Regions from separate parts of the Listeria grandensis genome, predicted to be linked through region 2. Evidence: predicted binding sites of a transcription regulator. Region 2 holds the regulator's gene; each other region holds the start of a gene.
The links. The regulator Rex, encoded in region 2, represses fermentation and respiration genes when NADH is low (regulators of the CRP and FNR family bind a similar motif). The targets are predictions, from matches to a motif close to TTGTGAAATATTTCACAA.
Positions count from the first base shown of each region.

Region 1 (3,182 bases), on a different contig from region 2:
CTCCAAAGTAGAAATTAAGCGTTTCATCCACGACGGCTGGAATCGCGCTAAAATGAGCCTTGAAATGAGGTGAATAATACAACGTTAAGCAATGACTATAAATATCCGGTAACAGTTGAAAATCAGAGACGCCCCCAACAATTGCATCACCATCTTTAATTGTAAACGGCGTCAACAACTGGTCTTGATAAGCGGTATTAATGCTGTCCGCGATATATGTGAGGATTTTTGTCCCGTCATGTAGTGTAGAAAAGACGTGCCGACTGCGACTGATATCGATATACATATAGATAGCCTCGAATTTTAACGATTCCACTAAAAAGACCTCCTTTTATATAATGATAACTATATATTAGCATGTTTATATAATGATTACTATATATTTTATGAGATTCCTTTTACGAAATTGCATAACAAAAAGCCCCAAACGAGAAGCACAGCGGATAGCAAAATTCTTGCTAAACACCACTAGCTTCCGGTTTGAGGCCGGATTTAATGTAGTTTATTGCAACGTCATTGTCCCATTATTAATCAAGTTAACATCAACAGCTTGATAAAAAGCATTCCCAGTATCCGCGATTTCCCAAACGCCAAGCACAACATAATAGCCGTTGCGGTCAGTTGGAAGCGGCACTTTGTGGTTCACGGTAGTGGAAGTCGGAACTTCATTATGCGCATCAATCGTAGTCAGCAACTCCAGGTCACCACGAGTTAGTGGACTATTTGGATTCCAACCTTTTTTCGTAATGTAATACTTGTATTCCTTCGTTCTATGAAGCGCAGTGAGCGTCCAAGTGAAGTTGTTTTGTCCACCTAAAAGGTCTACATGATGCCAGCGATCAGGAGTTTGAGCGTCCATTTCTGGAAACTTACCTCCACCCGCGATAGTACCGTCAGAAGGTCCGCCAAGTGGGAAATTTCCCGTTGCTTCAACACTTTGCGGTTCCCATTGAATCGCGCCAGTATTTTGGTTAATCCCCAATTTCGCCAAATAAGCGCGACTTTCTGGTTTTGAAATATAGCCATGTGCCGATGCCCCCGGTGCAAATGTCGCGAACAACAACGCAAACGCTACCAAAAATAAAACTGATTTACCCAAAAACTTCTTCATCCAACTAACACCCCTCGATTTTTTGTTGTGGCTGTTCGACATGTAATAGAGTTACAGCCCCAATATAAGCGTGAACAAAGTGAGCGGTTCATCTCACAATTTGTCCCTCCACGCTCGCTATCTTGTTTACCCATCGGATTTAGAAACTAACCGCGAATATGTGAAAATGAAGCAATGTGCATATGGACTAGACCAATTATTGTTTTTGGTAGTAGATATAAAGAGCTGACACGCAGATAAGAAAGCGCTTTTCTGGATAATTTCACTGGGTAATTTGGTTCTAATCGTGACATTCCAAACAAACCGAAATGGGCGTCCTCCTCATGTCTTTTTTAAGGCATATTACTAATAAGGAATTATTTTTAAGAGAGAGACATGCTCATATAGTAACGTTTTAGATTGTGAAAAAAATAACTTGTGTCGATGTTTTGAATATAGATGTCAAATAAGCTATAATAGTATACGAGTATGCACATGCAGTTTCAAATTCATAATTTCACGAGTTAAAAGTTTGTGATATTGTGAGAAATCTAAACAATCTAGTTGGCCGTATAACGATACATATTTCGATATATTATCAATTAGGGGGGTACTTTTCTGAGGAGAAATCAGGGAGTAGGGTTGTATTTTTGCGCAAAAATACACAGCAACAAACATCAAAAGGAAAGAAGGGGATTCGGGTGTCAAAAATGCTCAAGTCATTGCTACTTACAGTATCGCTGGTCTTTGTTGGACTTCTAAGCGGCTGTGGTGATTTGACGGTACTAGATCCAAAAGGTCCAGTAGCGCAAAGTCAAAGCGATCTAATCATTTATTCGATTATTTTCATGCTTATCATTGTACTCACGATCTTCGTGTTATTCGTTATTATGATTACGAAATACCGCGAGAGAAAAGATCATTCCAACTACGAACCAAACATGCACGGTAGTACGAAATTAGAAATTTTATGGACGTTGATTCCAGTTGCGATCGTTATTGCATTAGCTATTCCAACAGTGCAAACGATTTACGCGAATGAAAAAGCGCCAGAGGTTACGTCACACAAGGATCCAATTATTATTTATGCGACTAGCGCAAACTGGAAATGGTTCTTTAGTTATCCAGATCAGTCGATTGAAACTGTAAACTATGTACATATTCCAACTGATCGACCGGTATTATTCAAGCTTACCGCGGCAGACTCGATGACGAGTTTCTGGGTGCCACAACTTGGTGGACAGAAGTACGCGATGAGTGGCATGACGATGGATTTGTACTTGCAAGCGGACGAAACAGGAACGTTTAAAGGACGTAACTCGAACTTTAACGGAGAAGGTTTTGCCGGACAAGTATTTGATGTTGTCGCACAAAAACCAGCCGATTTCGAAAAATGGGCGTTGAAGACGAAAGCTGATTCGCCGACTTTATCGCAAGACCGCTATGATAAATTATTATTACCAGGCAACGTGAAACCACAATCTTATGCAGGGACACATATGGCGTTTGTTGATCCAGCCGCAGATCCAGAGTACGTTTTCTATGCGTATAAACGTTTCGGCTTTGAACTGACAAACCCACATGATCCAAATGCAAAAGATACAAGAACGAAAGAACCAATTTTGCCAGCACGTCCGGTGACGATTACGAATCCGCGTTTTGAGCAAATGGACATGGAACCAATGATCATCAAAAATGGTACTGGTTACAAGCAAGACAAGCATTACGATGAAGAAATGGAAAAAATGGGTAAAGAAATCAAAACCGATGAAGCAACAGATCACGATCAATCGGGACACTAAAAAGGGGGGTATTTCAACATGAGTTTAGATGAATTTATCATCACCGGCGACCCGCTGATTTTAGGAGCCCAAATTTCGATCGCTCTTGTCAGTATTGGTATCGTCGTGTTACTAACTTATACAAAAAAATGGAAGTGGCTATTCACGGAATGGATCGCTTCTGTTGACCACAAACGCCTTGGGATCATGTATCTTTTGGCAGCAGTACTAATGTTTTTCCGTGGTGGGGTCGATGCACTCATGATTCGTACCCAACTTGCAATGCCAGGGATGGAGTTTCTAGACGCCCA
Region 1 covers NZ_JAASUG010000005.1:175,822-179,003, forward strand. Annotated here, with positions in the region: gene HCJ54_RS08750 (hypothetical protein) at 1-316, opposite strand, end outside; gene HCJ54_RS08755 (lytic polysaccharide monooxygenase) at 503-1,111, opposite strand; gene qoxA (cytochrome aa3 quinol oxidase subunit II) at 1,792-2,892, shown strand; gene qoxB (cytochrome aa3 quinol oxidase subunit I) at 2,911-3,182, shown strand, end outside.
Region 1: the regulator Rex is predicted to act here: its motif matches at 1,511-1,528, upstream of qoxA (cytochrome aa3 quinol oxidase subunit II).

Region 2 (3,182 bases):
AGACCCGCTTATCGACAGCATATCCAATCGCTAAATTCTCTACAAAAAGGACATCTTTACCGCTAGCACGCTCAAATTGAAAACCAAAATGTGCCGTTTTTTCACTGCCTTGCGGTCGATCCAAACGATCTAATTTTTCTAGCTGTTTCCGCCTGCTTTGTGCCCGTTTAGTTGTCGACGCACGCACGATATTTCGCGCTACAAAATCTTCTAATTTTGCGATTTTATCTTGTTGTTTATCGAATTCTTTCCACTGTTGTTCCAACTTCGCCTGTTTTTGAATGAGGTAACGGGAGTAATTGCCGACATAGCGATCAATCTGCGTACGGCTAATTTCATACACCTGATTTACCACTTTATCGAGAAAATAACGGTCATGCGATACAATCAATAAGGCGCCTTTGTAATTTTGCAAATAGGTCTCTAGCCACGAAAGTGTTGCAATATCCAAATGGTTGGTCGGCTCATCGAGAATTAAAATATCGTGACGCGCCAAAAGTAATTTCGCCAATGCGAGCCGCGTTTTCTGACCACCACTGAGCGATTCAATCAATTTCTCATAATCTGCCTCGAAGAAACGCAATCCATGCAAAACAGAGCGGATGTCGGCTTCGTATTGGTAACCGCCTTGTTCCTTAAACGTGTGTTGTAGCTGATCATATTCTTGCAACGTCTGCTCATATTGGTCTTTGTTTTCATAAATTGCGGGATCACCAAGCCGTTCTTCTAGCCCACGTAATTCCTGTTCCATCGCTTGTAAGCCGGTAAAAACAGTTAACATCTCCGCCCATATTGTTTTCGTCGATTCAAGACCTGTGTTCTGCGCTAAATAGCCAATTTGAACATGTTTAGGCTTGGAAATCGTCCCACCATCGTAGCTAATCTGCCCAGCAATAATCTTCAAAAGTGTGGATTTCCCAGCACCATTTCGTCCCACAAGCGCAATGCGGTCATTCGTTTGTACTTCTAATTTTATATTTTCTAATATCGTTTCAGCGCCAAAATTCTTGACAATCTGCTGTACTTGTAAAAGTATCATATTGTTTACCCCTTCAACTTTAAATATCTATATCCTCCTAGTTTATCGCAAAGCAAGCGTAGAAGCAATGGTCTGAGAAAGGAAACGCTTACGATAATAAAATTCACAAACTTTATATTGTGAAAATGTTAGCAATTTGGTATATTTTGCTGTATAATAGAAGATAGGAAGAGTTGTAACAAAATAGTAACATACTTTTTGAGCAAAAACATTGTGAAATTTATGTGGAATGTTTATAGTGAATAAGCAAGCATGTGAAATGAACAACGATAGAATTAGCGCAATCGTTTTTGTTGTAAATGCATGTTTAGTAGCACAAGGAAGAAGGAGCACCAGTTGCTTTTTTATCCACTTAAAATCAAAAGGAAGAAGGGAAACAAACATGATCGAGGAAACGGGCAAGATTCCACAAGCCACAGCAAAGCGTTTGCCGCTGTACCACCGTTATTTAAAGTATCTACACGAATCAGGTAAGGAGCGAGTATCCTCCGCAGAATTAAGCGAGGCCGTGAAAGTGGACTCAGCAACGATTCGCCGTGATTTCTCCTATTTTGGAGCGCTTGGTAAGAAAGGTTACGGTTACAATGTGTCCTATATTTTGGATTTCTTTAGTAAAACACTGAGTCAAGACAAGCAAACCAGCGTAGCTATTATCGGGGTCGGTAACTTAGGGACTGCACTATTACACTACAATTTCATGAAAAATAATAATATAAAAATTGTCGCGGCATTTGATGTCGATGCGAATAAAGTTGGAACAGTACAGCAGGATATTCCAATTTATCACTTAAATGACATGCAAGATTTGCTAAAAGAAAACAAAGTCGAAGTCGTGATATTGACAGTACCATCTGATGAGGCGCAAACAACGGTCGACCGTTTGCTAGAAGCTGATGTGAAAGGAATCTTAAACTTTACTCCAGCACGTATCAGTGTACCAAAACATGTGCGCGTGCATCACATCGATTTGACAACTGAATTACAAACACTGATTTACTTCTTGGAAAACTATCCAAATAAATAATGAAAACCTTGGCCAGACAATTGCGTTTGGCCTTTTTGATTGGAGAGGCGTTATGATGCGACATAAGATATTGGAAAGGATTGTGGCGTGGGGGAAAGAACAGGCGCAGGTTCGAGCATTGGTGCTGGAAGGATCCCTTGCGAAACAACAAGGCATTGACGAATTATCAGATTTAGATATCAACGTTTGGTATGAAGGTGAAATTCCGTTTGGGCAAACAATCTCTTGGCTTGCCGATATTGGCGAAGTGCTGATCGAAAACCGACTACAGATGGAGACGCCAGCAGGGATGATAAACACGCAGCTCGTTATTTTTGGGAACGGCGTGAAAGTAGATTTCTCCTTTTGGCCGGTTTCACTGCTTGAAAAAGCGTTTCCTTACTATGAAAAACTCGAAATCTTGCTGGATAAAGATTCACAGGCAGGACAAATCAAACAATGCATATCTGAAAAAAACGGAGCAAGGATGGAAAAAGCCAAATTTGACCGGATCGTCAATGAATTTTGGTTCGAATTACACTACGTTGCGAAATTCTTAAAACGAGGAGAAATTTGGTTTGTGCAAGGAATCCAAGCTGGTATTAGAGAGAATTACTTGCTACCTTTACTGGAAGAAAGCGCACGTTTGAAGGGACAGAAGCTATCTTTTTCAGGTCGGAAAATCGAAAATTGGACAGACACAACACGTTTAGCAGCCATTTTTGCAGATTACTCATTAGCTTCCAATTGGCAGGCGATGTGGGAAGAGATCGCTTTATTTGAGGAGATATCGAATTTTATCGCCTTACAGTACCATTTTGCCCTTCCTCAAGTTAAAATAGAACGAATGAAAAATTTACTTCACAGAATTCAGGAGGGATAAGCATGTTGACACAAAATGAAATAACACAAATCAGGCTTCAGAAGCTCGGAATGGTAGAAAAATTTGATGACCCGAGCCGCTTCATGCACCAAACTATCGCCTTGCAGTCGCAAAACCATCAGCCAGCGCTTGTGAACTTGTTACAGCATGTGGCTATGACATGGGAAGAGGCAAGCCGATTTTTTGAAGAGAAAAGCGTGATAAAAATCTGGGCAAACCGACTGACGCTACATACATTTCTAGCAGAGGACTGGGAA
Region 2 covers NZ_JAASUG010000001.1:240,337-243,518, reverse strand. Annotated here, with positions in the region: gene HCJ54_RS01085 (ABC-F family ATP-binding cassette domain-containing protein) at 1-1,039, opposite strand, end outside; gene HCJ54_RS01080 (redox-sensing transcriptional repressor Rex) at 1,422-2,063, shown strand; gene HCJ54_RS01075 (aminoglycoside 6-adenylyltransferase) at 2,116-2,925, shown strand; gene HCJ54_RS01070 (DNA glycosylase AlkZ-like family protein) at 2,928-3,182, shown strand, end outside.

Region 3 (3,182 bases), 100 kb from region 2:
GATTGGAGTAGCCCACGAATACGAAGGTTTTCTTTGGTGAGCATGGCTTTTATTTCGGGTTCACAATAAGGGATGCATGCGGTGAGGTAGTGACTGGCTGTATTTGTTGCGGCATAAGCGTTTCTAGCGTTGATAAGTCCGGAAAAGATTTCCGTCGTGATGTTCGGTGTGTCCGTCGGTGAGATGAGATAGTGATCAAATTTGGCAGAGCTCATGACAGTGTAGATACCGCCAAGTGGCCCTTTATCAGTGAATGGCGGTTGGTCAGCTAAAACAGTGACCTGCTCCGTATCGAATAGTCTGTCGATGGCTGGGAATAGCCGTTCGTTTGTGACAATAAAAAGGTGATCGACAAGGGGGGTCATCTTGCTAACCGTTAACTCGACCCATGTTGGTGTGCTTGGTGCTTCTTTGTATAGCGCTTTATCTTCACCGAATCGTCTGGAGTTTCCGCCTGCAAGCACGATACCAGCGATTGTTTTAGTTTTTGACAAGGCGACCATCCTTTATTTTTAAAATTTCTCCGGTTAGGGAGGCAGCTTCTTGGTGATAGTGAGTTACGAAGATGACGGGAATATCGAAGTCACGCGCCATTTGGCCGACGAGCTCGATGCAGATGTTCCGCGTGTCTTCATCAAGACCGTTAAATGGTTCGTCCAAAAGAAGTAGGTTCGGATTGATAATCATTGCTCGTGCCATTGCTACGCGTTGCTTTTCACCGCCAGATAATTTTTGGACGGAGGAAAAAAGGAGATGAGAAATCTGTAAGTAATCGCTTATTTTGCGGACCTGTTGTTCGATTTCAACGCGATTTTTTTTGTTTACGGTTAGGCCGAATGCGATGTTTTGAAAGACGTTCATATTTGGAAAAAGGGCTAGGTTTTGGAACAGGTAGCCGACTTTGCGCGCAGCGGTTGGAACGGTGATGTCGCTATATGTATCGTCCCAGGCTGTGTTGCCGAATTCGATGATGCCTTCGTCGATTTTTTTAAGACCGCTGATACACTGGAAAAGGGTAGATTTTCCAGAACCACTGGCGCCCATGATGGCAGTGATCGGGGAGACGAAATCGTAATTTATATCGAGATCGTGAAATGGCAGTTTCTTTTTGAATTTTAAACGAAGTCCCATGATTTACATTCCTCTCGTTAAGTTAGTTTGGCGGACAGTGAGAATATGGATAACGAGTAGCGCGATGACGCCAATGATGACGTTGATGAGGCCAAGGTAGATGGCTGTGCGCATATCGCCTTGTTGGACCATGAAGTAAATACCTGAGGCAATGGTATTCGTTTTTCCTTCGATGTAGCCGGCGACCATGAGTGTTGCTCCAAATTCCCCCATCGCCCGGCAAAAACTCAGTAAAATCCCTGCTAATATTGGCTGCCAGCAGTTAGGCAAGATGATTTTTAAAAAGATCGTTTTGGCGTTAGCCGACAAGGTTTGGGCAGCCCAGACGAGGTCGTGATCAATCGAAAGGAAGGCGCTTTTTAAACCTTGGTACATAATCGGTAGAATGATGATTGTGGTGGCAATAACGGCGCCGGCGAGTGTGAAAATAAAGCTATAGTTGAACGTATTCCATAAGAAAGCCCCGATGAGATCGTGTTTCCCGAATAGGTTGAGTAGGATAAGACCTACGACGGTTGGTGGTAAAACGAGTGGTAGCAGGATGATGATTTCAACGATTAATTGGAATCTGGATTTGCGGTTCGCGAAATAGTAGCTAAGTGGAAGCATGGTGAGGAATGCGAGGGATGTGGATGCAATCGCGATTAAGAGTGAGTGTAGGACTGGTGTTAGCATATTCATTAAACCTCCAAAGGGTATGTATTCCTTATCTATTATGTTATTCTAACCGCGCATTGTCAAAGAATATTAGCTGTGAAAATATAGGGATTCTCCTGATGCAAAGAAAAGGATAGGCGTTGTATTATCGAATTAGGTAGGAAGTTCCTAGTTTTCTTTGTGAATATAATAACAAATCGAGGTGGTACATAGTGAGGAAAAAAGGTTTGCGGTTCTTTAAACGGACGGAGAAATTTAATGGAAACTGGACGGTGATGGAGGAGAAAAGCCGGGCTTGGGAGAAGATGTATCGGGATCGTTGGAGTCATGATAAAGTGGTTCGCACGACGCATGGTGTCAATTGTACGGGGTCATGTAGTTGGCAGGTTTTCGTGAAGAACGGGATTATTACGTGGGAAAATCAGGCGACGGATTACCCGAGTTGTGGGCCGGATATGCCGGAATTTGAGCCTCGTGGTTGTCCGCGTGGTGCGAGTTTTTCGTGGTATGAGTATAGTCCGCTACGTGTGAAATATCCGTATGTGCGCGGGAAATTATGGCGTTTATGGCAAAATGCGTTGAAGCAGTATGGTGACCCGATTAAGGCTTGGGCGAGTATTGTGGAAGACCCTGAGAAGGCGGAGAGCTATAAAAGTGCGCGTGGGAAGGGTGGACAAATTCGGGTGACGTGGCAGGAAGCGTATTATATGGTCGCGGCGATGCTGATTTATACGATTAAGAAATATGGACCGGATCGCTTGGCTGGGTTTACGCCGATTCCTGCGATGTCAATGATTAGTTATGCGGCTGGGTCGCGGTTTTTGACGCTGCTCGGTGGCGAGATGCTGAGTTTTTATGATTGGTATGCGGATTTACCGCCTGCTTCTCCGCAAATTTGGGGTGAGCAGACAGACGTGCCGGAGTCGAGTGATTGGTACAACGCTGGTTATATTATGATGTGGGGCTCGAATGTGCCGCTGACTCGGACGCCGGATGCGCATTTTATGACGGAGGTTCGTTATAAGGGGACAAAAGTGGTAGCAGTTGCGCCGGATTATGCGGAGAACGTGAAGTTTGCGGATAATTGGTTGGCGCCGAATCCTGGGACGGATGCTGCACTTGCGCAAGCGATGACGCATGTTATTTTGAAGGAATTTTATGTGGAACGCGCGGAATCGCAGTTTATTGATTATGCGAAACAGTTTACGGATTTGCCGTTTTTGCTGTTGCTGGACGCGACGGATAAGGGTTTGACGCCGGGTCGTTTCTTGCGGGAGGATGATTTGTATGCGGGGCTTGAAAGTGGCGCGCACGCGGATTGGAAAACGTGTTTGATTGATGAGACGACGGGCGAGATTGTGGTTCCGAATGGGACGATGGGTCAGCGTTGGGAA
Region 3 covers NZ_JAASUG010000001.1:140,271-143,452, reverse strand. Annotated here, with positions in the region: gene HCJ54_RS00635 (molybdenum cofactor guanylyltransferase) at 1-494, opposite strand, end outside; gene HCJ54_RS00630 (ATP-binding cassette domain-containing protein) at 481-1,131, opposite strand; gene HCJ54_RS00625 (molybdate ABC transporter permease subunit) at 1,135-1,806, opposite strand; gene HCJ54_RS00620 (nitrate reductase subunit alpha) at 1,998-3,182, shown strand, end outside.
Region 3: the regulator Rex is predicted to act here: its motif matches at 1,967-1,984, upstream of HCJ54_RS00620 (nitrate reductase subunit alpha).

Region 4 (3,182 bases), on a different contig from region 2:
TAATGTTTCTATATAAGGGCGGAACAATAAACCCAGAGGGCACATTCAAATTTTATATGTTGGATAAATTAAAGAGTCAAAGCGACACGATGATCGTAGAAGCTTTTGACAAAGCTGGTAAACTATTAGATACAAAAGTAATCAAAAAATAATTCTAAGCAAACAAAAAACACCTGGTTCAGTACATAATCAGGTGTTTTTTGTGCAAAATATGAAACTAGGTTCAAGCTTACTATTAATAATCTTTCATCGCATCATCCAACACTTTTTTCAAAGTCGCTGCTGAATTCGCCATTTGTTCTTTTTCCACGTCATTCAGTTTCATCTCAACAACGTGGCGCACACCTTTACGGTTCACGACAGCCGGCGCACCGATATACACGTCATCCAAGCCATAATGCCCGTCCATATATACAGATAATGGCAAAATCGCGTTTTCGTTATTCAGAATCGCTTTTGTAATCCGGGCAAGTGCCGCTGCAATCCCGTAGAACGTTGCGCCTTTCTTATTGATGATCTCATAAGCTGCGTCACGAACGCTAACAAAAATCGTATCCATCGCGCCTTGCTCGTCTTCCTCGATCCATTCCATAATTGGCAGTCCACCAACCGTTGTATGGCTCCAAGCTGGGAACTCTGTATCGCCATGCTCACCAAGAATGTAACCATGGACATTACGCGCATCGACTTTCAAATAATCCGCAATCGACATCCGGAAACGCGCCGTATCGAGACTCGTACCAGAACCAATCACGCGCTCTTTTGGCAGACCAGAGAATTTCCAGGTCGCATAAGTAAGAATATCAACAGGGTTCGACGCAACTAAGAAGATACCGTCAAAACCGCTTGCCATAACCTCATCCACAATCGATTTCATAATACGTATATTACGGCTCACCAAGTCAAGTCTTGTTTCCCCAGGCTTTTGCGCCGTACCAGCCGTGACAACAACGATATCCGCATCGTGACAATCGCTATAGTTTGCCGAGTAAATTTTCTTAGGAGCTGAAAAAGGTACTGCGTGGCTTAGATCCATCGCATCCCCAATCGTTCTATCCTTATCTATATCAATGATCCCGAACTCTTGCCCGATATTTAGATTCACACAAGCAAATGCATAACTAGAACCAACTGCTCCGTCTCCAACCAAAATGATTTTTTGATGATCTTTCATTTTTAAATTCCTCCTTCAAAAATACGATCTACTAGTACAGTATAACACGTAACCTTCATTTGTGAAACCTTGAACTACTTGAAGTCTCAAAAGTGTTACATAAAAAAGATGTAAGCGTTATAACACAGTTTTTATTAAAAAGAATTCTCTTTATCTTTAGCCTTAAATAGCGCAACGTAAACCCTTATTGTTTCATTTTTTTTCAGAAAGGGTATATGATGGAGGTGTACAACATAAATTGAATGAGTGGAGTGATTTTTTTATGGCAACAACATTAGAGGTCCAAAAAAGAGAAACAAAACCGCATTCGAACATAACGTCTATCCGTAATGCAGGTAGAATTCCAGGTGTTATTTATGGTTACAAGGCAGAAAACGTGCCAGTATCCGTAGACTCTTTAACATTTATTAAAGCAGTTCGAGATAACGGCCGAAATTCCGTATTTTCAGTAACGGTTGACGGAGCAAAATTAAATGTACTATTACACGATTACCAAATAGACCCATTAAAGGGGGACATCGAGCACATCGATTTACTAGCGGTAAACATGTCTGAGGAAGTAGAAGCAAATGTGAGTATCAACTTAGTTGGTGATTCCAAAGGCGTGAAATCTAGCGGCGTCTTACAACAAGTTTTATATGAAATCACTGTTTCCGCTACACCAGATAAATTACCAGAAGTAGTCGAAGTCGATATCACAGATCTTGATATTGGTGATTCCATCGCCGTATCAGACATCCCTAAAAATGCCGATTACGAAGTGATTACTGATGTAGAAGAAGTAATCGCGACCGTATCTGCGCCACGTGTTGCAGATGAGCCAGAGACAACGAGTGAAGTTGCAGAGCCAGAAGCGGTACATGGTTCTGAGGGAACTCCTGATCAATAAAATTTCAACCTTATCATATTTTCAAAAACCGAGTAATGAGGGTGCTAATACCCCTTCGTTGCTCGGTTTTTTTGTTTTGTTCACAATTTAGACACATTTGTTCACAATTACACGAAGGTTTACATAGGTTTTGGAACGGGGAAATAGATTCAGATAAGTAAACAAGCCATTTTTATAAAATGTAAGGTAAAAATTAGGTTGCTAATAAATGATAAAAATTATACATTTTTAGATAATTGGAGGTAGTGAAGATGAGAAAAGGAATATTAGTTTTTTTAAGTTTTGCGTTTGTCTTGATAGTCGGGTTATTCATTCCGGGCACAAGTGCAAAAGCTATGATATTAAATCTGAAACCGGGGACAACGACAGAAATCAAAGCATATAACACCCAAGCCTTACAAACGGCAATAAACACATCAAAAACCGCTATTACGATCCCAAAAGGAAATTTTGAAGTGACAGGAAGTATTATTTTGAAATCAAATGTCACGCTGATTGGAGCAACTACCAATCCGGCCGACTCTAAAATAACGCTCAATAATGGGCCAATGACGACAGAAATCGGTAAGGGCGTTACAACTGTCAACAACTTGCAAATCCGGAATTTCACGCTTCAATACAATGCAAACATGCCAAAATACGATTTTATGCAGCACAATGTTCATGTGTACCAGAGTAATTTGCTCGAGATTGGATCGGTGACTAAGGCAGAATCCACCGCTAATTATCACGCGACCTACAAAAAAATCACAAAAAACAACATTCAGGTGCAAAACATGATTTTAAACGCAAATAAAGTCGGTTCAGCCGTATTAAGTATCGCTAAGGCTAATAATGTAAATATATCCAATAATCAAATATTAAATTCAGGATTACAAAGTGGTGTTACGGCGAGTTATACAGATAACTTGCGAATTGACGGAAATATTGTGCGGCATTCTGGTCGTTCAGGAATTAGTCTGTATCAAGGAAATGGCTCCGCTCGAGGTCCAATCTACATTCGCAACAATAAAGTCATCGATTGGATGGAGCGTTTCGGCGGATACCATTATAATGCCGCTCGTGCCTCTAAAATAACGCCGGATCAAATGGTCGACGGTGGAATTGACAGTTATGGTC
Region 4 covers NZ_JAASUG010000008.1:72,311-75,492, forward strand. Annotated here, with positions in the region: gene HCJ54_RS11585 (SGNH/GDSL hydrolase family protein) at 1-16, shown strand, start outside; gene HCJ54_RS15730 (hypothetical protein) at 57-152, shown strand; gene HCJ54_RS11590 (L-lactate dehydrogenase) at 236-1,174, opposite strand; gene HCJ54_RS11595 (50S ribosomal protein L25/general stress protein Ctc) at 1,437-2,063, shown strand; gene HCJ54_RS11600 (pectate lyase family protein) at 2,315-3,182, shown strand, end outside.
Region 4: the regulator Rex is predicted to act here: its motif matches at 1,234-1,251, upstream of HCJ54_RS11590 (L-lactate dehydrogenase).